4 regions of the Vibrio sp. THAF190c genome follow, and region 2 is predicted to be linked to each of the others. Evidence: predicted binding sites of a transcription regulator. Region 2 holds the regulator's gene; each other region holds the start of a gene.
What was found. Region 2 encodes PurR, which represses purine synthesis genes. Its sites were predicted from a motif close to TNANGNAAACGTTTNCNTNA; they were not measured.
Positions count from the first base shown of each region.

Region 1: the regulator PurR is predicted to act here: its motif matches at 2,189-2,208, upstream of purL (phosphoribosylformylglycinamidine synthase).
Region 3: the regulator PurR is predicted to act here: its motif matches at 3,007-3,026, upstream of metK (methionine adenosyltransferase).
Region 4: the regulator PurR is predicted to act here: its motif matches at 2,008-2,027, upstream of pyrD (quinone-dependent dihydroorotate dehydrogenase).

Region 1 covers NZ_CP045338.1:746,982-753,011, forward strand. The annotation lists gene FIV04_RS03320 (MarR family winged helix-turn-helix transcriptional regulator) at 1-384, shown strand, start outside; gene mltF (membrane-bound lytic murein transglycosylase MltF) at 455-2,053, opposite strand; gene purL (phosphoribosylformylglycinamidine synthase) at 2,362-6,030, shown strand, end outside.
Region 2 covers NZ_CP045338.1:1,151,439-1,157,468, reverse strand. The annotation lists gene elyC (envelope biogenesis factor ElyC) at 1-262, shown strand, start outside; gene torR (two-component system response regulator TorR) at 393-1,106, opposite strand; gene torD (molecular chaperone TorD) at 1,363-2,010, shown strand; gene purR (HTH-type transcriptional repressor PurR) at 2,332-3,336, shown strand; cyclic di-GMP riboswitch class I at 3,508-3,592, shown strand; gene FIV04_RS05275 (TfoX/Sxy family DNA transformation protein) at 3,721-4,311, shown strand; gene FIV04_RS05270 (TVP38/TMEM64 family protein) at 4,436-5,116, shown strand; gene FIV04_RS05265 (DUF2007 domain-containing protein) at 5,130-5,450, shown strand; gene FIV04_RS05260 (alpha/beta fold hydrolase) at 5,551-6,030, opposite strand, start outside.
Region 3 covers NZ_CP045338.1:2,836,051-2,842,080, forward strand. The annotation lists gene epd (erythrose-4-phosphate dehydrogenase) at 1-396, opposite strand, end outside; gene FIV04_RS12670 (hypothetical protein) at 598-834, shown strand; gene tkt (transketolase) at 927-2,921, opposite strand; gene metK (methionine adenosyltransferase) at 3,270-4,424, shown strand; gene FIV04_RS12685 (DUF2189 domain-containing protein) at 4,781-5,578, shown strand; gene FIV04_RS12690 (SprT family zinc-dependent metalloprotease) at 5,656-6,030, shown strand, end outside.
Region 4 covers NZ_CP045338.1:1,548,058-1,554,087, forward strand. The annotation lists gene FIV04_RS06780 (NAD-glutamate dehydrogenase) at 1-1,899, shown strand, start outside; gene pyrD (quinone-dependent dihydroorotate dehydrogenase) at 2,155-3,165, shown strand; gene FIV04_RS06790 (cell division protein ZapC) at 3,362-3,910, shown strand; gene rlmKL (bifunctional 23S rRNA (guanine(2069)-N(7))-methyltransferase RlmK/23S rRNA (guanine(2445)-N(2))-methyltransferase RlmL) at 4,407-6,030, shown strand, end outside.

The sequences.
Region 1 (6,030 bases), 400 kb from region 2:
CTGTATAGTGCAGCGAATGCTATGGTTCGAGCATATCGCCCGTTATTGGATGCGTTGGATTTAACCTACCCTCAATATTTGGTGATGATGGTGCTTTGGGAGCAAGATGGTGCCAGTGTGAAAGACATTGGCTCACGACTGCATTTAGACTCGGGTACTTTGACGCCACTTTTGAAAAGGCTAGAAGGCAAAGGGTTTGTTGAGCGAAGCCGTTGTGAGCACGATGAGCGTGTGCGAGTGCTCAAATTGACAGAGAGTGGAGCAGAGCTAAAAACTCAGGCGAGATCTGTTCCTGATGCGATGAAGTGCAAGTTGACCTTGGAGCTGGATGAATTGTTGGCTTTGAAGACTTTGTGCGAAAAGGTATTAGAGAAGCTCGGTTAGTATTATCTTCAAGACAAACAGCAAAAAGCCACACCTATGTGTGGCTTTTTCATTGATGGTGAACTGCGTTCTATTCTTCGCTCGGTACTGTGTCGCTCGCTTCGGCTGCGGAGACCGCACCACTGATGGTTGAGTCTGCTCCTGAAATCGCAAGCGGCGGAATCACGATAAGGTCTTCCATACTTGCTTCACGCTCCTCTTCGGTACGTTTATTTACGTGGCCGATGATACTTTGGTAATAACGACGAATGTTCTCTACATAGTTCTTGGCTTCGTCACCACGAGCATAACCGTAGCGGGTTTGGCTGTAGTACTTCTTCTGTCTTAGTAGAGGCAGTCTGTCTTTTACGTCACTCCAAGAGTCCGGATCGCCACCTTGTGCTTTAGTGAGTCGACGCGCATCCATCATATGCCCATAGCCAACATTATAGGAAGCAAGAGCAAACCAGATCTTCTCATGCTGCTTGATGGAGTCAGGGATTCGGTTAACGATACGACGCAGATATTCCACACCACCTTGAACCGACTGTTTTGGGTCCAAACGATTTGTCACACCCACGCTCTTGGCGGTCGGTAGGGTTAACATCATCATGCCTCGCACCCCTGTCGGAGATTTCGCAACAGGATTCCAGTGAGACTCTTGATAAGCCAATGCGGCAATCAAGCGCCAGTCAAACTCTTGCGAGTACTCTTGGAATAGTGGTGACCATTTCGGTAGTTTGCTATCAAGTGCTCGAATGAAGGCGCGAGTGTCTACGTAATCGAAGCTTCCAATGTGACCTATGTATTTCTCTTCTAGAGTTGCGAGTTCACCAGACTGTTTAAGATTACCGAAGAACTCAATCAGCAACGCATACAAGCTTTCATCTTCCGATTTCTTTAAGTACCAAGAGATAGGTTGGTCTTCCGTTAACTCGAACGCAAGTGCCAGGTCAGGGTAGAGGCGTTGTGCCAGTGATAGCTCAATGGAGTCTGCAACGGTAAAGCTCAGCTCACCCTTAGAAACCTGTCTTAATAGATCGTTTATATCTGCATTACCAACCGACTCGTAGATAAAGTCAGGGTTGGATTGTTGAAGTTGGTTTAGAGTTGGTTCGAAGTGAGACTCTTCAATCACAACAAGAGCAGGAGCCAATCTGTCGTTGATGGTTGTTAGCTCACTGTTTTCTTCATTCTGCTCTTGGTTTTGTTGTTCAATGAACTCTGCTTGGCGTTTGTTCTCAAATTCAATCAGCTGTTCTAGGTTACGCGGACGCCATTGACCTTTCTTGTACACGACTTGTTGGCTTACGTAATAGTAAGCTGGTGCAGCACGGTAGCCGCGGGTGTGCTCATTGTTCTGAGTTAGTCCTGTTGCGATAAGGTCGATTTCACCTTTTTGCAAAGCAGGGAATAAGCCAGACAAACGGTATGCTGGTTTCATTTCTAGTTGCACGCCGAGCTGCTCTGCAAACTCTCGAGCCAATTCATAATCCAAACCCGCAGGGCCATCTGGGCCGATATAGTAAGAGAGCTGGTTATTGAGTGTTCCAACTCTTAATACGCCGCGCTCTCGGATCTGCTCCAAGTCGCTTTTCGGTTCCGACTCAATTTGACAACCTGCTAAACCAGTAATGGCGATCGCGATGAGAAGAAGTTTGGATGAAAAAAAGCGCGTAAATGTATGCATCAAAATGAAATCTCAAAAAAGTGACTTCCCTTTATATCAAACCGTTTACTCCCGGCAAAGTGACTTTGGGTAAACGGAAGTAAAAGTGGCTAGAAATGCAGCAAAAGTAACAATTGCCAAGAAACATGAAAAAAATGACGCAAACGGTTGCTTTTTTGGTTACGTCACAAAAATAATTGCTATATAATGCGCCCGCAACAGAGAGGTGGAATCGGCATAGGTTCGAAGAAAAACAGTTAGGTTACTCCTAAAACCCACTGAATTTATTCCAATATCACCTTAATCAATTGCATAAGAGACCTAAGCACATGAGAATTTTTCGTGGCTCCCCAGCTCTATCTGAATTTCGTGTTAACAAGCTTTTAGAGCTTTGTCGTGAACTTGGCCTACCTGTTACAGGCATCTACGCTGAATTTGCGCACTTTGCAGATCTAACTGCCGACCTAAATGATCAAGAAGTTGAGAAACTAGAAAAACTTCTGACTTACGGTCCAACAATTGAAGAGCACGCACCAGAAGGTCTTCTTCTACTAGCAACTCCTCGCCCGGGCACTATTTCGCCTTGGTCTTCAAAATCAACGGATATCGCAAACAACTGTGGTCTAGATAAGATCGCACGTCTTGAGCGCGGTACCGCTTACTACATCGAATCATCGGCAGAGCTTTCTGAGCTTCAACTTGTTGAGCTAAAAGCTATCCTGCACGATCGTATGATGGAAGTTATCTTTACAGACTTTGATTCAGCAGCAGCGCTTTTCCAAGTAGCTGAGCCAGCTCCAGTGGCTGATGTTGACCTACTAAATGGCGGTCGAGAAGCACTAGTAACTGCAAACGTAACCCTTGGTCTTGCTCTTGCTGATGACGAAATTGAGTACCTTTACGATGCGTTCGTAAACAAGCTAGATCGCAACCCAACTGACATCGAGCTAATGATGTTTGCACAGGCGAACTCAGAGCACTGTCGTCACAAGATCTTCAATGCTGACTGGACTATCGACGGCGTGAAGCAAGAGAAGTCTCTGTTCAAGATGATCAAGAACACATTCGAAACGACGCCTGAAAACGTACTGTCTGCATACAAAGATAACGCAGCAGTAATGGTAGGTTCTGATGTAGGCCGTTTCTTCCCGAACCCAGAAACTCGCCAGTACGGTTACAACCAAGAGAAAGCGCACATCCTAATGAAGGTGGAAACGCACAACCACCCAACTGCTATCTCTCCTTGGCCGGGCGCTTCTACGGGTTCTGGTGGTGAAATCCGTGACGAAGGCGCAACAGGTATTGGTGGTAAGCCAAAAGCTGGTCTTGTTGGTTTCACGACATCTAACCTACGTATTCCAGGTTTTGAACAGCCATGGGAAACAGACTTCGGTAAGCCAGGTCGCATCGTTAACGCACTAGATATCATGCTAGAAGGCCCACTTGGTGGCGCGGCGTTCAACAACGAATTCGGTCGTCCAAACCTACTGGGTTACTTCCGTACTTACGAAGAAAAAGTGAACTCTCATGCAGGTGAAGAAGTTCGTGGTTACCACAAGCCAATCATGATTGCTGGTGGTATGGGTAACATCCGTGACGAGCACGTACAGAAGAAAGAGATCCCAGTAGGTGCAAGCCTAATCGTACTTGGTGGTCCTGCGATGAACATCGGCCTTGGTGGCGGTGCAGCATCTTCAATGGCATCGGGTCAATCAGCAGAAGACCTAGATTTTGCATCTGTACAGCGTGAAAACCCAGAGATGGAACGTCGTTGTCAGGAAGTTATTGACCGTTGTTGGCAGCTTGGCGACGAGAACCCAATTGCATTCATCCACGATGTGGGCGCGGGCGGTATCTCTAACGCACTTCCTGAGCTTGTAGACGATGGCGAGCGTGGTGGTATCTTCCAACTGCGCGATGTACCAAATGATGAACCAGGCATGAGCCCACTTGAGATCTGGTGTAACGAATCTCAAGAACGCTACGTAATGGCAGTTGCGCCAGAGAATATGGAAGTATTCGATGCAATCTGTAAGCGTGAGCGCGCACCATACGCAGTTGTTGGTATCGCAACAGAAGAACGCGAGCTTAAACTTGAAGATTCACACTTCGATAACACGCCAATCGATATGCCAATGGATGTACTTCTTGGTAAGACGCCTAAGATGCACCGTGATGCGAAGACGCTAAAAGCGAACAACCCTGCAGTTAACCGTGATGGTATTGAGCTAAACGAAGCAGCAGATCGCGTTCTACGTCTTCCAACGGTTGCAGAAAAAACATTCCTTATCACGATCGGTGACCGCACGGTGACAGGCCTTGTTGCTCGTGACCAAATGGTTGGCCCTTGGCAGGTGCCAGTAGCAAACTGTGCAGTAACAGCTGCAAGCTACGACACTTACCACGGTGAAGCGATGTCGATGGGTGAGCGTACACCAGTTGCTCTACTAGACTTCGGTGCTTCAGCTCGTCTAGCGGTGGGTGAAGCAATCACTAACATCGCAGCGACTAACATCGGTGATATCAAACACATTAAACTGTCTGCGAACTGGATGTCTCCAGCAGGTCACCCAGGTGAAGATGCAGGTCTTTACGAAGCGGTAAAAGCGGTAGGTGAAGAGCTATGTCCAGCGCTTGGTCTGACTATCCCAGTTGGTAAAGACTCAATGTCGATGAAGACTAAGTGGGAAGAGAACGGCGAGCAGAAAGAAGTAACGTCTCCGCTGTCTCTAATCATCACGGCGTTTGCTCGTGTTGAAGATGTACGCAAGACAATCACTCCACAGCTTCGTACTGACAAGGGTGACACGTCACTGGTTCTTATCGACCTAGGTAACGGTCAAAACCGTCTAGGCGCGACAGCTCTAGCACAGGTTTACAAGCAGCTTGGTGATAAGCCAGCAGACGTAGACAACGCAGCACAGCTAAAAGGTTTCTACGAGGGTGTTCAAACTCTAGTAGCAAACGACCAAGTAGTCGCTTACCACGATAAGGGCGATGGTGGTCTATTCGTTACTCTTGCTGAGATGGCATTCGCAGGTCACTGTGGTGTTAAAGCGGACATTGCTGACCTTTATTCAGAAGAGAAGGGCGAAGATGCAATAGCGGCACTATTCAACGAAGAGTTAGGTGCGGTACTTCAAGTTAAGAACGATGACCTAGACGCTGTACTCTCTACGCTAGCTGCAAACGGCCTTGAAGCATGTTCACACGTAATTGGCTCTGTAGAAGCGTCTGATGAGCTAGTGATTACTTCTGGTGACACTGTAGTTCTTGAGCGTAACCGTACTGAACTACGTACTATCTGGGCTGAGACAACGCATAAGATGCAAGGTCTACGTGACAACCCAGCATGTGCTGACCAAGAACACGAAGCGAAGAAAGATAACTCAGACCCAGGTCTAAACGTTAAGCTAAGCTTTGATGTGAACGAAGACATCGCAGCGCCATTCATCGCGAAAGGTGCTAAGCCTAAGATGGCAATCCTACGTGAGCAGGGCGTTAACTCTCACGTTGAGATGGCAGCAGCATTTGACCGTGCCGGCTTTGAAGCAACGGATATCCACATGAGTGATATTCTAACCGGTCAAGCGGTACTAGAAGAGTACAACGGTCTAGTGGCTTGTGGTGGTTTCTCTTACGGTGACGTATTAGGTGCGGGTGAAGGTTGGGCGAAGTCTATCCTGTTCAATGAGCAAGCTCGTAGCCAGTTTGAAGGTTTCTTCCAGCGTGAAGATACCTTCTCCCTAGGTGTATGTAACGGCTGTCAGATGCTATCGAATCTGAAAGAACTAATCCCAGGTGCCGATCTGTGGCCACGCTTCGTTCGTAACGAATCTGAGCGTTTTGAAGCTCGTTTTAGCCTAGTAGAAGTTCAGAAATCTGACTCTGTATTCTTCGACGGCATGGCAGGCTCTCGTATGCCAATCGCAGTGTCTCACGGTGAAGGCCGCGTAGAAGTGCGTGATGCTGACCACCTAGCAGCGATTGAAGCATCA
Region 2 (6,030 bases):
TGCGCCAACTAATTTCTTAGCTCAAGAAGGCATTGAACAGCCTTGGAACAAGTACATGCCAAAAGCAGCATACTTGGAACAAACAGAGCGCTACTGGCACGAAACGATGGGCTTAGTTTGGCAATCACTGCGCGACTGGCTAGATAACCAAAGCTCTGAAATGGACGAACCGGTTGTAATCTCCGAGCCATCGATGCTTGAAGAAGAAAACTCTACAACCTCTGGTGCAATACCAACGAGCGGCGCACAGCCAGCACTTTAATGCTGTACAACATGGATAACCATGACTAATGGCCTATGTTCTTTTCAAGCTGATTCCATAAACAAAAAACCGAGATACTGAATATCTCGGCTTTTTCAATTTTGCTTGTTGAGCATTTTAATTCTGAGCGTTAATCGCCAGCAAACATGTAACCTTCACCATGAACCGTCACAAAGATTTGAGGGTTCTTCGGATCAAACTCCATCTTCGCACGCATACGACGAATCAATACGTCAATGGTACGGTCGTTTGGCGCATCAACACGGTGGCTAATCATATTTAAGATTCGCTCACGGCTTAATACTTGGTTCGGGTATGAAGACAGCGCAACCAATAGCTCATATTCTGCTTTGGTCAATTTCACTGGCTCACCGTTTTTGCTCAGTGCGCGGCGTGGAATATCAAATATCCACTCACCAAAGCGAACGATAGATTCGTCATCCGCCTGCTCCGCCGCACCTGCTGGTGACTTGCGAGCTGCAGAAATTCGCCAAAGTAGGTTTTTCACTCGAACCAGTAACTCGCGAAGTTCGAATGGTTTAGTAACATAATCATCTGCGCCCATCTCTAGGCCTACAATTTTGTCGATGCTATCCGTGCGTCCAGTAACTAAAATAATCCCAATGTCTGATTGACTGCGTAATTCGCGAGTTAGCATCAATCCATCTTCGCCTGGTAAGTTGATGTCCAGCATAATGAGGTCAACGTTATTCTCTTCTAGAACGTTTCTCATTTGAGCGCCGCTTTCTGCTTCGCTTACTGTGTAACCCTCATTCTGGAAATATCCAACCAGCTTACTACGGGTTACCACATCATCTTCAACGACTAATACGTGATAGCTCATCTACACCACTTTTCTTATTTAATAGTTTCAGTGACTATTCTATTCATAACTAGTAACAATTCTAGTAGTACGCAAGATAAAAGCCAGAAACCTGAATTTTTTTTGATACAAGACAATCTTAAACCTTGCTATTTAACCTCCATCGCAATTCAATATAGGCATTACTACTAACGAGTGACTTTGCAATTAGCAAATACAACCGTTAGCAAGCCTTCGTACCGCAGATATTACGAAAGACGATATTAGGATTATTGAGATGAAAGAAACGAAAGCGTTCAACGAACAACGAGCTGAAATCTACTGGTGGCTATCGAGCCTGTTCGCAAAAGAGCTGACTCAAGAAGAACTGGATAACTACCACTCGGTTGAGATTCGTTCGTTTTTAACTGGTCTTGGCGACAATGAGACGCTTAAGCCAGCAATCAATAACCTAGTAGATGCGCTTAACCGATTGCAGAATCGTGAAGACGCTCAACTGGAGCTTTCGTCAGATTTTTGCGAGTTGTTCCTTAAGTCAGATAAATACGGTGCTCTACCGTACGCTTCTATTTACTTAGACAAGAGCGGCCTGCTGAACGCCAAGCCAGCTCAAGACATGGAAGCCATCATGGCGTCTTATGGTATCGCCGTAAACCAAGACCTAAAAGAGCCTGCTGACCACCTAGCCATCGAGTTGGATTTCCTTGGCAACATTATCATTCGTTCAAACGACCTCGAGAGTGAGCAAGAATTAGAAGCAGCTTTCACTGCACAGCATGAATTTGTTGAACAACAACTTCTCAGCTGGATTCCACAATTTGCAACGAAATGCCGTGAATTTGATGAGTTTGGTTTTTACGCTTGTGTTGCAGAATTGCTAGCCGCTTTCTGTAAACTTGATGCGCAATATTTGGCTGGTGAATAAATTCACTAATGACTAAAGGCACAATTTAGGTAGAATGTGACAATTCACCCAGATTTCTGGGTGAATTTTATTGCGAGTATTTTCTAGTCAGTCTAAAATTGTGACCGCAAACGATAAAATATGAAACATTCTCGAAATGCTATGCTTTAAATTAGCTAAGAGCATTTCGGTGTTAAGACAAGCCGCTCTCATTAGCGGTTTTTTGTTTTTTAGCACTTTAGTACCGAGAGAGCCCTACACATTCTAAGCTCTTGTTCTGGTAGCTTAAAACGGCTACTTGCTCCGTACTGCTGAGGAAGTAGCTATCAATAGGATAAAGCCATGGCAACTATAAAAGATGTCGCTCGCTTAGCCGGCGTATCAACAACCACCGTTTCTCACGTGATCAACAAGACACGTTTCGTAGCAGAAGCGACTCAAGAAAAAGTAAACAAAGCCGTAGACGAATTAAATTATGCACCAAGTGCCGTTGCTCGTAGTTTGAAATGTAACTCTACGCGCACAATCGGTATGTTAGTAACTCAATCAACTAACCTATTCTTCTCTGAAGTGATCGATGGTGTAGAGAGCTACTGTTACCGTCAAGGCTATACGCTGATTCTATGTAACACAGGTGGTATCTACGAGAAGCAACGTGACTACATCCGAATGCTTGCTGAAAAACGCGTAGATGGCATCTTAGTAATGTGTTCTGACCTAACGGAAGAACTTCGTGAAATGCTTGACCGTCATGCAGACATTCCAAAAGTTGTTATGGATTGGGGCCCTGAAAGTTCACAAGCAGATAAGATCATCGACAACTCTGAAGAAGGTGGCTACCTAGCGACTAAATATCTAGTTGAACGCGGGCATGAACGTATTGCATGTCTAAGTGGTCACTTAGATAAAGCGGCGTGTGTTGAACGTATCGCTGGTTACCGTCGAGCACTGGCAGAGGCAGACATTCAAGCCGATGACAACCTAATCCTTGAAGGTAACTTCGAGTGTGATACGGCTGTTATCGCAGCAGATAAAATCGCTGCAATGGAAAATCGCCCTACCGCGGTATTCTGTTTTAACGATACGATGGCGCTTGGTCTTATGAGCCGCCTACAACAGCAAGGTATTAAGATCCCTGAAGATATTTCAGTGATTGGTTACGACAATATTGAGTTGGCAGAGTACTTCTCACCGCCGTTGACGACTGTTCACCAACCAAAACGTCGTGTCGGTAAGAACGCGTTCGAAATCCTGCTAGAACGTATCAAAGACAAAGACCACGAAAAACGCGTGTTCGAGATGCATCCAGAGATCATTGAGCGTGCGACAGTAAAAACGTTAAAATAACGTAAACTTTAGAAAAATCTAATAAAACGCACCGTTTGGTGCGTTTTTTTTATTTGTCAAAAATAAAAACCCAGTTGCATATCAAGGCAACAATTAACTGAATTAAGATCACATTTTAGAATAACAAGTGTGAACCTCATTCAACAAAAAACTTTATTCTTGATTATACAGTCACGCACAGGGCAAATCACTTGAAAGGGTGAGACGCAAAGCCTCCGGCCTAACCCATTATTGGTATGGTAGCGGGGTTACCGATGGCAAAATGCAGTATTTCCTACCTTTAGTAGTAATTTACGGCTTATTGACAATTTCATTGCGACATTTTGCTAATCTCTCGGACCTGCTTATTTGGTGGCGTAATTCAAATACACCGAGATAAACAATATGGATAAACCGATACTCAAGGACTCAATGAAGTTATTTGAGCCACTTGGAAAGATAAAGTCACGCTCAATGTTTGGCGGTTTCGGCCTTTTTGCCGATGACACCATGTTTGCATTGGTCGTAAACAATCAGTTGCACATTCGAGCTGATAAGAATACTACTTCACAATTTGAACAACAGGGCTTCGAACCTTACGTTTACAAAAAACGTGGATTCCCAGTCGTTACTAAGTATTTTGCCCTCCCAGAAGACCTCTGGCAGACTCAAGAACGTATTATCGAGCTGGCAAAAGCTTCCCTTGACTGTGCTAAAGAAGAGAAACAAATCCAATCATCGGCGAAACCGACGCGATTGAAAGATTTGCCAAACCTTCGACTTGCCACAGAGCGTATGTTGAAAAAAGCAGGGATCGATACCGTTGAAAGCTTGTATGAGTCAGGTTCTGTTAATGCATACAAAGCCATTAAAGAATCTCATTCATCAAGTGTTAGCTTAGAGCTACTTTGGGCGCTTGAAGGTGCAATCAACGGCACTCATTGGTCGGTGATACCTCAGCAGCGACGCGACGAGCTCATCAGCTCTATTAATTAGGTCCAAATCACTTAATTGTAAAAAGCCACATTAATGTGGCTTTTTTTATTTTCTTTTGAAAGTTAATCTTTCCTTCTCCTGTCTAACTATACTAACTATAAGCAAAAGATTAAGGGACGCTCCCATGAGTAAGAAAATGATTTTAGGCATAATTTTAGTTGCCACGATAGTGTTACTAGCCGTTAACTTTGGTCAATACTTAACGCTTGAAAATGCCAAAGCCCAGCAGGCACTTCTTAATGACTACATAGAGAGTAACTTTGTTGTTGCGGCAGCAACCTACTTCATTCTCTATATTATGATTACCTCTTTCTCTATCCCAGGCGCTGCTGTAGTTACGCTACTCGGGGCGGCGCTATTCGGCTTTTGGACTAGTTTATTACTCGTGTCGTTTGCAAGTACCATAGGTGCAACACTAGCGTTTTTGAGTAGCCGTTTTCTACTGCGTGACTGGGTGCAAGGTAAGTTTGGCGATAAGCTGTCTACTATTAATCAAGGCGTAGAAAAAGATGGCGCATTCTACCTGTTCTCTTTGCGTCTGATTCCGGTATTCCCATTTTTCTTAATTAACTTACTAATGGGCTTAACACCTATCTCTGTAGGACGCTACTATTTGACTAGCCAATTAGGAATGCTTCCTGGCACTGCAGTTTACTTAAACGCAGGTACTCAGTTGGCAGAGATCGATTCGCTATCAGGCATCGTATCCCCTTCTGTACTGCTTTCTTTCGCACTGCTTGGCGTATTCCCAATCGCTGCAAAATGGATTATGGGTAAGTTTCGTTCGGCGCCAGTCGCGGAATAGATAAGGAAAATTGATGAAGATATTCAGTGCTGCAAACCCAACAGAGGCTCACATAATATGTGGGCTTCTAGAAAGTGAAAAAATTGCCTGTGAAGTACGTGGGGAAGGATTGTTTGGTTTAAAGGGGGAAATCCCTTTCTCTGAAGAAACAGACCCATATGTGTGGCTCTACGAGCCTTCTGATGCAACAGCAGCACTAAATCTCATCAATGCTTATAAGAAGCAACAAGATTCCATCATCTATGAAGAGTGGCGTTGTAGTCAGTGTCACGAGGTCAACGAAGCCCAGTTTGGCTCTTGTTGGCAGTGTGGCTCACCTTGCCCCGAAACATAAGTTTTGTAAAAATGAGTCCCTAAAAAAAACAGGAAGCGCAATCGCTTCCTGTTTTTTTGTATCTCATTAGATCAAGTGAACGATGCTCGCCACACTCATATTATTTGATTTGCTTCTGAATAAACTCAATAGAGCGCTGGTTAAACTCTTCGGGTTGCTCCACGTTACAAACGTGACCACAGTTGGCAATTTCCACCAGCTCACTCGATTTATGTGCCGCCACCATCTCTTTAACGGGCTTGATGAACATGTAGTCACGCTCTCCCATCAGATACAAAGTTGGAATAGGTAGCTCTCGCTCTTTGAAGTAACGCATCAACGGGTTAACGTCAGCGGTAAGAATAAACCAGCGCTTAAACTCCTTTTGACACAGCTTTTTCGCTTCGCGGATGAAAAGGTGTCTAGACTCTCGCTGACTCTTTTGTGGCATAACAATGTAAGCAAACAGGCTGTAAAGCCACATATAAGGGATAATATGTTTACTTAAGTTACCTAATTTGACCAAGACTTGAGAGCGCGTATTCAAGCGCGTTACAGCACCACCGAGTACCATTGAGCGAACACGCTCTGCGGCCAACTC
Region 3 (6,030 bases), 1.6 Mb from region 2:
GTTCGCACCTGGGTGTGAGAACAGCACCTTTTTAGCGCCAGCTTCGATATGAGCGAGGCCATCGGCACGGCAACCATACACACCGGTACAATCAAGCACGATATCCACTTCAAGATCGCGCCAAGGGAGTAGGTCAATTTCAGCTAAATGGAGAATACGAACAGTATCGATTTCACCACTTTCATGATGAATATAAATATGCTCTTGATCGTTCGAGATTTTCTTGCCGAAACGGCCGTGACTGGTGTCGTATTGAAGCAGATGAGCCATAGCATCAGGTTGTGCTAACTCATTAACTGCGACGACTTTGATTTGTTGGCTTTTGCCACTTTCATAAAGCGCTCTTAGAACATTGCGCCCTATTCTTCCAAATCCGTTGATTGCGACTTTTAGCATAGTTCCATACATCTAACCAAAATTTCGTGCAACAGATGATAACCGAATCCTACCTAAAAGGCATTAGTTGAGTGATCTAACTCGCTAAAAATAATTCATAACAGCCATCAATGGTCGGCTGGCAATATACTGATGATGAAGATGAGCTAATCAAACTCTACGGCTGTTTTTCCTCTCGTTTTTCAACCAAAGGGAAAGGTTATGTCTGGATACCCAGCGACTCATTTTTGTAGAAAGTGCAACAAAGAAACACCTCACAGAGAAATACTTGTTCGCCAATCCAGCAGCTATGACCAAGATAAAACATGGTTCGGCAAAGTAAAATTGTTTGCCCACGCTATTATCAATGGTGGTCACTACTACAACATGGATCGCTACGTGACATGCAAAGTATGTGGGACTAAAGAGCTGGATAACTGGGGAAGTGAGTTCGAGTAACCTGCTTTCGTTGCAATCAATAAAAAAACCGAGCTATCAAAGCTCGGTTTTCTATTTTCACTTCAGCATAAGGCCTTCGTGGATAACTCACATTAAGCTAGAAGCTCTTGAGCTGTGCTTACTACGTTTTCAGTAGTAAAGCCGAACATCTTGAATAGTTCGCCAGCTGGTGCAGATTCACCGAATGTTGTCATACCGATGATGCGACCGTCGAAGCCAACGTACTTATACCAGAAGTCAGCAATACCCGCTTCGATAGCGATACGTGCTGTTACGTCTGATGGTAGAACTTCTTCGCGGTACGCTGCGTCTTGCTTGTCGAATGCATCAGTAGATGGCATTGAAACAACGCGTACTTTTTTGCCTTCAGCCGTTAGTTGCGCGGCAGCTTCTACTGCTAGCTCAACCTCAGAACCCGTTGCGATAAGGATAAGCTCTGGCTTACCTTCACAGTCTTTCAGGATGTAAGCACCTTTTGCGATGTTCGCTACTTGCTCTGCATCACGAGGTTGCTGTGCAAGGTTTTGACGAGAGAAGATTAGAGACGTTGGTGCGTCTTTACGCTCGATAGCCAGTTTCCAAGCCACTGCAGACTCAACCTGGTCACATGGACGCCATGTGCTCATGTTCGGTGTTAGACGTAGTGATGCCATTTGCTCAACTGGTTGGTGAGTTGGGCCATCTTCGCCAAGACCGATAGAATCGTGTGTGTAAACTTGGATGTTCTGAACTTTCATCAGAGCAGCCATACGCATTGCGTTACGAGCGTATTCCATGAACATTAGGAAGGTTGCGCCGTAAGGAACGAAACCACTGTGTAGTGCGATACCGTTCATTATAGCTGTCATACCGAATTCACGTACACCGTAGTGGATGTAGTTACCAGAGAAGTCATTTGCTTCTAGAGACTTAGAACCAGACCACATAGTTAGGTTCGAAGGTGCTAGGTCAGCAGAGCCGCCCATAAATTCTGGAAGCATTTGACCAAACGCTTCTAGTGCGTTTTGAGATGCTTTACGTGATGCGATATCAGCAGGGTTTGCTTGAAGATCAGCAATGATTTGGTTTGCCTTCTCTTCCCACTCAGCTGGTAGTTCGCCATTCAGACGACGCTTAAGCTCTGCTGCTTCTGCTGGGTAAGCCGCTGCGTACGCATCAAACTTCGCGTTCCAAGCCGCTTCTTTCTCAGCACCTGCTTCTTTTGCATCCCACTCAGCGTAGATGTCTGCAGGAACTTCAAATGGACCGTGAGCCCAGCCTAGTGCTTCTTTCGTTGCTGCGATCTCGTCGTGACCTAGTGGTGCGCCGTGACAGTCGTGAGAGCCTGATTTGTTAGGAGAACCAAAACCGATGATAGTTTTAGTACAGATAAGCGTAGGACGAGGGTCTGCTTTAGCCGCCTCGATTGCAGCGTTGATCGCTTCGATATCGTGACCGTCTACTGCAGGGATTACGTGCCAGCCGTATGCTTCAAAACGCTTAGGCGTGTCGTCAGAGAACCAACCTTCAACTTCACCATCGATAGAGATGCCGTTGTCATCCCAGAAAGCGATAAGCTTACCAAGACCTAGCGTACCTGCTAGAGAACATGCTTCGTGAGAGATACCTTCCATCAGACAGCCATCACCCATGAATGCATAAGTGAAGTGGTCAACGATATCGTGGCCTTCTTTGTTGAACTGAGCAGCAAGTGCTTTCTCAGCCATCGCCATACCAACCGCGTTAGTGATGCCTTGGCCTAGAGGACCTGTTGTCGTTTCGATACCTGGTGCGTAGCCATACTCTGGGTGACCTGGAGTCTTAGAGTGCAGTTGACGGAAGTTCTTAAGATCTTCGATAGATAGCTCATAACCGCTTAGGTGAAGCAGAGAGTAAATTAGCATTGAGCCGTGGCCGTTTGACAATACAAAACGGTCGCGGTCTGCCCACTCTGGATTTGCTGGGTTGTGGTTCAAGTGACCACGCCAAAGAACTTCAGCGATGTCAGCCATCCCCATAGGTGCGCCTGGGTGGCCTGAATTAGCTTGTTGAACACCGTCCATACTAAGTGCGCGGATTGCATTTGCGAGATCTTTACGAGAAGGCATGTCTGCTCCTGAGTGCATAAGCGATTTGAAAAATGAGAAATAATTGCTAGTTATTAGCGCGGTTATTCTCTCAAACGCCTATGGCGACTGCAAACGTTTTGCTGAGGTTTTCAAGGTCAGTTTTCGCACTTTTACAACATTTCCCTAGTTTTTAACGGACTAGCACAAGTGAGAAAGCAATCGTTTGGTTATGACATATCATAAAAAAGAGCTTGTAATTCGACCGTTAAAAATTAGAATAGACGTCTAGATGTAGAAACACCTACAGAATTTATTGAATTTAATCTCGGCGCAGCCCGCTGCGACGCAGATAGAAACTTTGCACCTAATACTAAAAGTGGAGCTCTCATGGCTAAACACCTTTTCACTTCTGAATCTGTTTCAGAAGGCCATCCAGATAAAATTGCAGACCAAATCTCTGATGCTGTTCTTGATGCCATCTTAGAACAAGATCCAAAAGCACGTGTTGCTTGTGAGACATACGTGAAAACGGGCATGGTTATGGTTGGCGGTGAAGTAACAACGTCTGCATGGGTTGATATCGAAGAGATCACTCGTCAAACAGTTCGTGAAATTGGTTACGTTCACTCTGATATGGGCTTTGATGCTGACTCTTGTGCAGTACTAAACACTATCGGTAAGCAGTCTCCAGACATCAACCAAGGTGTTGATAAAGCAGATCCTAAAGAGCAAGGTGCAGGTGACCAAGGCATCATGTTTGGTTACGCAACAAACGAAACTGAAATCCTAATGCCAGCACCAATTACCTACTCTCACCGCCTTGTTGAAAAACAAGCTGAAGTACGTAAAAGCGGCAAGCTAGACTTCCTTCGCCCAGATGCGAAATCACAAGTTACTTTCCAGTACGACCAAGGCAAGATCGTTGGTATCGACGCTGTTGTTCTTTCAACGCAACACTGTGATTCAGTAACAACTCCTGATCTACGTGAAGCAGTAATGGAAGAGATCATCAAGCCAGTACTACCTTCTGAGTGGATTAACAAAGACACTAACTTCTTCATCAACCCAACTGGCCGTTTCGTAATCGGTGGCCCAATGGGTGACTGTGGTCTAACTGGTCGTAAGATCATTGTTGATACCTACGGCGGCGCAGCTCGTCACGGTGGTGGTGCATTCTCTGGTAAAGATCCATCAAAGGTTGACCGTTCTGCAGCTTACGCAGCTCGTTACGTTGCTAAAAACATCGTTGCAGCTGGCATGGCAGACCGTTGTGAAATCCAACTTTCTTACGCTATCGGTGTTGCTGATCCAACATCTATCATGGTTGAAACTTTCGGTACTGAGAAAGTATCTCATGACATCATCATTGAAGCAGTTCGTCAAAACTTCGACCTACGCCCATACGGCCTTCAAGAGATGCTGAACCTTCTTCAGCCAATCTATAAGAAGACGGCAGCTTACGGCCACTTCGGTCGCGAAGAGTTCCCATGGGAAGCAACAGACAAAGCAGCAATCCTAGCTGACTTCGCGGGCCTAAAATAATTTAACGCTACGCAAAAAAATTTCCAAAAGCCCTTGCTCGTTAGTAAGGGCTTTATTTTTATACAGTTACCTCAACTACCCCACCATATTTCGTCCACTTCTCTTCTTATACCCCTCTCAAAAACACCCCGGATAATTTGTGTTTTTTGACAGTAGTGACAATAGTTAGAGTACTCCTAGGCGATCAAGCTCACATTTGGTGCAACAACTGGTTAGGTTACACCCTGTTAGGAAACACGAGACAACTCTCTAGGACATGATATTTCAATAACAGCTCAGCCAAGATGACTCGCTGCCAGCCGCTGTGAAGACATACGAGGTTGAATTTAGGACGTTATTTTAACTAAGGGGAAGTTATGCCTCGTACTGCAAATCCATCCGATTTTAAAAAAGACAAAAATAGGGTGAGTGACAGTGAATACGCTCGCACTATTCCGTGTAACCAAGTCAGTATTTCTGCGCCCTTTCATTGGCTGTCACTCGCGCTTCACGATTTAGTGCGAATGCCGATGATCAGTGCATTCTATGGTTTATGTTTTATGGCAGCTGCCGTGGCGATTGTTCAGCTTGTTCAGTGGCAAGGTACACACCTAGTGGTTATGCCGAGTCTGATTGTCTACATGCTGATTGGGCCGTTTTTAGCGCTCGGCTTATATGATGCTAGCTGGGAGAGAGAGAAAGGCCACAACGCTAGTCTATTCCACTCAATGAAGGCAATCACTCGCAACTCAACTCACCAATGGGCATTTGCCATTGTGCTAATGGTAGCGATGATTTTCTGGATGAGAATCGCAGCCCTGTTACATGCTCTATACCCATCAGTGCAAGGTGCACCACTTGCTGAGTTTGCCCCATTCTTGATAACAGGCTCTGTGGTCGGCTTTGTCATTGCTAGCCTCATTTTTAGTATCTCAGCCTTCTCGATTCCACTAATGATGGAGCGCCGAGTTGACGTAATGAGTGCGATATTCACTAGCTTCAACGCGGTGAAATCTAACCTACCAGCTATGGTAGTATGGGCTGCCATCATTTGCGGCGGTATCTTAATTGGTTTTGCCACTTACGGTGTCGGTATGATCGTGACCATGCCGCTACTCGGCTATGGTACATGGCACGCCTACCATGAGACCATCAAGAAAAAGCACCACATGTAATACCTGATCTACATCGGGAGCAATGATAGGATAAGGCCTTAGCATCAAGCTAAGGCCTTTTGTTTGGAGTCTCACTTTTGTCGTCTTACAGCCCATTACACCATCGTGCCAACAAGAAATTGGCTGAGTGTATTCACATTGCAAACTCGCACTTCTCTCGCCAATTTCCAATTCCAAAGCTGACTTATCAAGTACGAGGGAAAGCTGCGGGAAAAGCTTATCTTCAACTTAATGAAATACGTTTAAATTCGGTGCTGTTCAATGAAAATCAAGATGCCTTTATTGAGGAAGTGATCCCTCATGAGATAGCACACCTTATTACTCATCAAGTCTTTGGTCGCGTTAAGCCTCATGGTAAAGAGTGGCAGTATGTAATGGAGCAAGTGTTCAAGGTGCCAGCAAAGACCACGCATAGCTTTTCGGTGGACTCAGTACAAGGCAAGACATTCGAA
Region 4 (6,030 bases), 400 kb from region 2:
GATATGGCGGGTGACGTATTTGGTAACGGTATGCTGCTATCTAAGCACATTCGTCTGCAAGCTGCGTTTAACCACATGCACATCTTCATCGACCCGAATCCAGAATCTGCGAGCAGCTGGGAAGAGCGTAATCGCCTATTCAATCTGCCACGTTCTAGCTGGGAAGATTACAACAAAGAGCTGATTTCTAAGGGTGGCGGTATTTTCTCTCGTCGTTCTAAGTCAATTGCTCTGACACCTGAAATCCAAAAGATGCTTGGTACTAAGAAAGCATCTCTAGCGCCAAATGATTTGATCAAGATGATCTTGTCTATGAAGGTGGATCTACTTTGGAATGGCGGTATCGGTACTTATGTGAAATCTTCAAATGAGACTCACACTGATGTAGGTGACCGTGCAAACGACGTGTTACGTATCGATGGCCGTGACCTACAAGCGAAAGTTGTTGGTGAAGGTGGTAACTTAGGTATGACTCAGCTGGGGCGTATTGAGTATGGTCTAGCTGGTGGTCGCGTAAATACTGACTTTGTTGATAACGTTGGTGGTGTTGACTGCTCGGATAACGAAGTAAACATTAAGATCTTCTTGAATGGTCTAGTATCCAATGGTGATCTAACAGTTAAGCAGCGTAACCAGGTGCTAGAGTCGATGGAAGATGAAGTCGGCGAGATTGTGTTGGATGATGCTTACTGCCAAGCTGAGTCTATCTCTGTAACCGAGCACCAAGGTGTGAGCCTAGTGAAAGAGCAAATTCGCTTTATTCACACTATGGAGAAAGCGGGTTACCTAGATCGTGGTCTAGAGTACATTCCAGATGATGAGACACTGCTTGAGCGTGAGAAGCAGGGTAATGCACTAACACGTCCTGAACTATCTGTACTTATTGCATACGCTAAGATGGTACTGAAAGAAGATCTTGTTTGTGATGAGATTGCGAACGATGAGTTCCATGCGCAGCAACTGATCCAGTACTTCCCAACTGAGTTACGCCGTAACTATGTGCAGCACATGGATAGCCATCCGCTACGCGCTGAGATCATTGCAACAGCACTGGCTAACCAAATGGTTAACGAAATGGGCTGTAACTTCGTGACTCGTCTTCAAGAAGAGACGGGCGCAGACATCGTTGATATCGCTAATGCTTACACAGCATCACGTGAGATCTACGGTTTTGGTGATGTGCTTAAGCGTATTCGTGCCCTAGATAACGTGGCTTCCTCTGACGCGCAATACGATCTTATTTTCCACGTTCGTCGTGCGATGCGTCGTATCAGCCGTTGGTTGTTAAGAAACCGTCCTGGCAAACAGTCTGTGACTGCACTGATTGAGCTCTACCGTGAAGATGTGAATGCGATTACTAAGGTTCTTGATGAAACGCTAGTAGCTGCAGAAGTTGAAGAGCACAACTCAGTTGCTAAGGTTTGGGTAGAACAAGGTGTTGAAGAAGAGTTAGCAAACTCGGTAGCGCGTTTGTCTAGCCTGTACTCGGCACTGGATATATCTACAGTAGCTCGTGAAACGGGTAAAACAGTTGAGCAAGCGTCTAAACTGTACTTTAACCTTGGTGACCGTCTATCACTGCACTGGTTCTTGAAACAGATCAATAGCCAAGCAGTAGACAATAACTGGCAAGCACTGGCTCGTGCTGCATTCCGTGAAGATCTTGATTGGCAGCAACGTCAACTAACCGGTCAAGTTCTAACATGTGGCTGTGCAGCGGACCTTGATGTGATTAAGGCACTGGATGATTGGATGGAAAGTAATGCAGTATCACTGCATCGCTGGGAAAGCATCCTAAACGAGTTTAAAGTCGGCTCAGTTCATGAGTTTGCTAAGTTCTCAGTAGCTTTACGTGAACTTATGCTTCTTAATCTAAACTGTATGTCGAAAGACCAATAAGGTTTAGGTAACTTAAGTACCGATATGAAGTGGCAGCCGAGTGGGGCTGCCATTTTTTATGCGTCAAAATAGGGCGAGATTGTTAATTACTTTAAGTTCCAAGCAGATAGACGATAACGTTTGCCTAATTATTGACGAACTTTGTTAAGAATTCGAATTATCTTACCCTTACTGGTAGTAATAGATTGAATTGTTGGGTAAATAAGTAAATAATATCGCCCCGTTTACACGGGGCTTTTTTCTATCGGAGGCACAATGCTTTACCGTCTAGCCAGAACTGGCTTTTTCCAACTTGATGCCGAAAAGGCACATGATCTTGCAATTCAAAACTTCAAGCGTTTCACTGGCACTCCTGTCGATCTGCTTTACCGTCAACAGTTACCGCATCGCCCTGTAGAGGTGATGGGGCTAACGTTTAAAAACCCAGTTGGTCTTGCTGCTGGCTTAGATAAGAACGGCGAGTGTATTGATGCATTCGGTGCAATGGGCTTCGGCTTTGTTGAAGTAGGTACTGTTACTCCACGCCCTCAAGCGGGTAATGACAAACCTCGTCTTTTCCGTCTTGTTGAAGCGGAAGGCATTATCAACCGTATGGGTTTCAACAACCTTGGTGTCGATAACCTAATCGAGAATGTTAAGAGATCAAACTACGATGGCATTCTTGGTATCAACATCGGTAAGAACAAAGATACTCCAATTGAGAAGGGCGCTGAAGATTACCTAATCTGTATGGAAAAGGTTTATCAGTACGCAGGCTACATTGCTGTAAACATCTCTTCACCAAATACTCCGGGACTTCGTTCTCTACAATACGGTGAAGCACTAGATGAGCTTCTAGCTGAGCTAAAAACTAAGCAAGCTGAGTTAGAACAGAAACACGGTAAGTATGTCCCACTTGCACTTAAGATCGCACCGGATCTAAGTGATGATGAAATCAGCCAAATCTGTGAATCATTGATCAAAAATAAGATCGATGGTGTGATCGCAACCAACACAACACTAGATCGTTCAATCGTTGAAGGTATGAAGCATGCTGACGAAGCTGGTGGCCTAAGCGGTCGCCCAGTTCAATCTCGCAGCACTGAAGTCGTTCGTAAGCTTCACGAAGAGCTAGGCGACAAGCTACCTATCATTGGTGTAGGCGGTGTTGACTCGTACGTGGCAGCAAAAGAGAAAATGATGGCGGGTGCTAAACTTGTTCAAGTTTACTCAGGTTTCATTTACAAAGGTCCAAGTCTAGTGAGTGATATTGTTAAAAACCTATAATGTTAGGGACGATCTTGAACGTCACGTTATAAGTTGATAGATATCACTAAAAGATACACTGTAACTCGCTGAGTTTTAGAGAAAAGAGGAATTTCATTTCCTCTTTTTTTTTGCCTATTGCTCAGTAAAATTACTGCATTGAAGGGTAATTTTGCGTTTTACCTAATGGAATGCTTCAACAGTGTGAGACGAAACGATGCTTAAACCTAGTGATACATGGAGTTGGTACTACGATGAACAGCAATGTTCATTAATGCTAAATCTGGGGGAGGATATGATTTTCAAAACTAACCTCGTCCGTAACAAGCTGGTGGATTGTGCATTTAAAGAGAACGAATTCACTGTTGATGATGCTTCTTCCTACCAGACCTTCAAAGAACAGATCTCCGGGCTAGAGCTTTCTGAGCCTCGTCAAGCAGAGCTGGCACTTTACTGTGTTGCTGCAAAGCGCTTCCATAAACCTGTTCAGCCGAAAAGTTGGTTTTTTGAGTCTCAGATTCAAGGCCATGAATGCCCAGAAGAGGGCGACATTGTACGTATGAATAACCAGTACAGTTTAGGTTACTTCATTGTGCTAGAGGTTGGAGAGAACGCGAGTTTATGTGCTTCAGTAGACCTTGATGAATTTAATCTAACCTCATCAAAAGCACTTCAGTTTGGTGATTCCATTAAAGTGATGCACGATAGAATGGTAGACGCAAATGCTATCCTGCATCATCACCGCCACATAGCGATGGTAGGTTAGTCAAAAACAACGCTCTCACACTTAAGAAAATCGACCCCAGGGTCGATTTTTTTATACCTGAAATTCAGTAATCCAACCAAATGACCCATAGATAATTTGTTTATGAGGTGCTTTTTTACACAACCAAAGCTTATTTTTTCAACTTAATTTCAACACATCTCTGAGCCGATTTCTGGAAATAGGCCTGCAAAATTCCCTGTTTAAGCGGTTTTGTAACCGAGTTACACCTCTAAATTTAATTTGGTATATACCAGAATTAAGCGGAATAATAATTCACAAAGCTATATTCGAGTGAATATTTAGTGCATAGAGTCTGTTATAAGGTTGTTTTTTGAGCGCAAGGTATATCTTGGCTTAGAGAGTTAGCGACTGCTTCGCTCAATGAACATTTGCTGAGCAATTAGGTAGAAGAATCAATGAAAAGATGTGTTTAGAGTGACGCTTATTGACTCAAATAAGGTATAATCGAGCTCATTTTTACCAATAAAAGAACACTATGAATCAATATCTAGCGGTTACCTCAAACGGCCTTGAGAATTTATTAGTTGAAGAACTAACCCAACTAGGGATTACAAACGCAAAACCTGTTCAAGCAGGTGTTAAATTCAAAGCGACGAATGAGCAGATTTATCGTTGTTGTTTGTGGAGTCGTTTGGCTTCAAGATTTGTACGTGTGCTTTCTGAGTTCACCTGTCAAGATGACATGGACCTGTACCTTTCTACGACGGCAGTAAACTGGGTAAATCAATTCCACAGCTCTAAGCGTTTTGTGGTTGATTTCAACGGTACTAACCGTGAGATTCGTAACAGCCAATATGGTGCGATGAAGGTTAAAGATGCGGTTGTCGACTGCTTCGAAAAGAAATCTTTACCTCGTCCAAATATCAGCAAAGAGAACCCAGATATCCGTATCCATGTTCGTCTGCACCGCGATAAAGCGATCTTGGGTGTTGATATGGTTGGTAGCGGTCTTCACCAACGTGGCTATCGTCCAGAGTCTGGTCGTGCACCTCTACGTGAGACTTTAGCTGCAGCAATCCTGCTACGTAGTGGTTGGGATGCGACAAAACCATTCTTAGATCCAATGTGTGGTTCGGGTACGTTAGTTATCGAAGCGGCAATGATGGCAGCGAATATGGCGCCAGGCGTTAAACGTCAGAAGTGGGGCTTCCAAGCTCTGGAAGACTTTGATGCTGAACTATGGGCGGAAATCAAATCAGAAGCCAATGTTCAAGCTCGTCGCGGTTTGAAAAAAGTAGAGTGTAAGTTCTACGGCTATGATAACGATGCACGTGTTTTGAAAACAGCGCGTGATAACGCGCGCCGTGCTGGCGTTGAAGAATTAATCGAATTCGAATTGGGTGATGCGGCGCTAGTGAAACGTCCTGCTGAGTTTGATAACGGTGTTATTGTATCGAACCCACCATATGGTGAACGTCTAGGTACAGAACCGGGCCTTATCGCACTGTACACAGCATTTGGTGCTCAATTGAAATCAGAGTTTGGCGGTTGCAATGCGTCAATCTTCTCTAGTTCTGATGAACTGCTAAGCTGTCTGCGTATGCGTGCTGACAAACAGTTCAAATTGAACAATGGTGCGTTACCGTGTCACCAAAAGAACTACTCAATCTCTGATCGTCCTATGTCAGAGCGTCCTTCTGAGCAGCAAGAACAACAAATCGCCCCAGATTTTGCTAACCGTTTGAAAAAGAACATTGGCAAAATTGGTAAATGGGCTAAGAAAGAGCAACTTGACTGCTACCGTATCTACGACGCAGACCTTCCAGAATACAACGTTGCTATCGACGTTTATCCGGGTCACCTTGTGATTCAAGAGTATGCAGCACCGAAGAACGTTCCTGAAGAGAAGGCGAAACGCCGCCTAACAGACATCATTCGCGCATCTATTCAGGTAACAGGCGTAGAAGCGAACAATGTCGTTCTTAAAGTGCGTCAGAAGCAGAAAGGGTCTTCTCAATATCAGAAGTTATCTCAAGACTCTTCGAATCTAGAAGTAAACGAATATGGCGTGAAGCTGATCGTAAACCTTCATGATTACCTAGACACGGGTCTGTTCTTGGACCACAAATTAACACGTCGACGCATTGGTGAGATGGCTG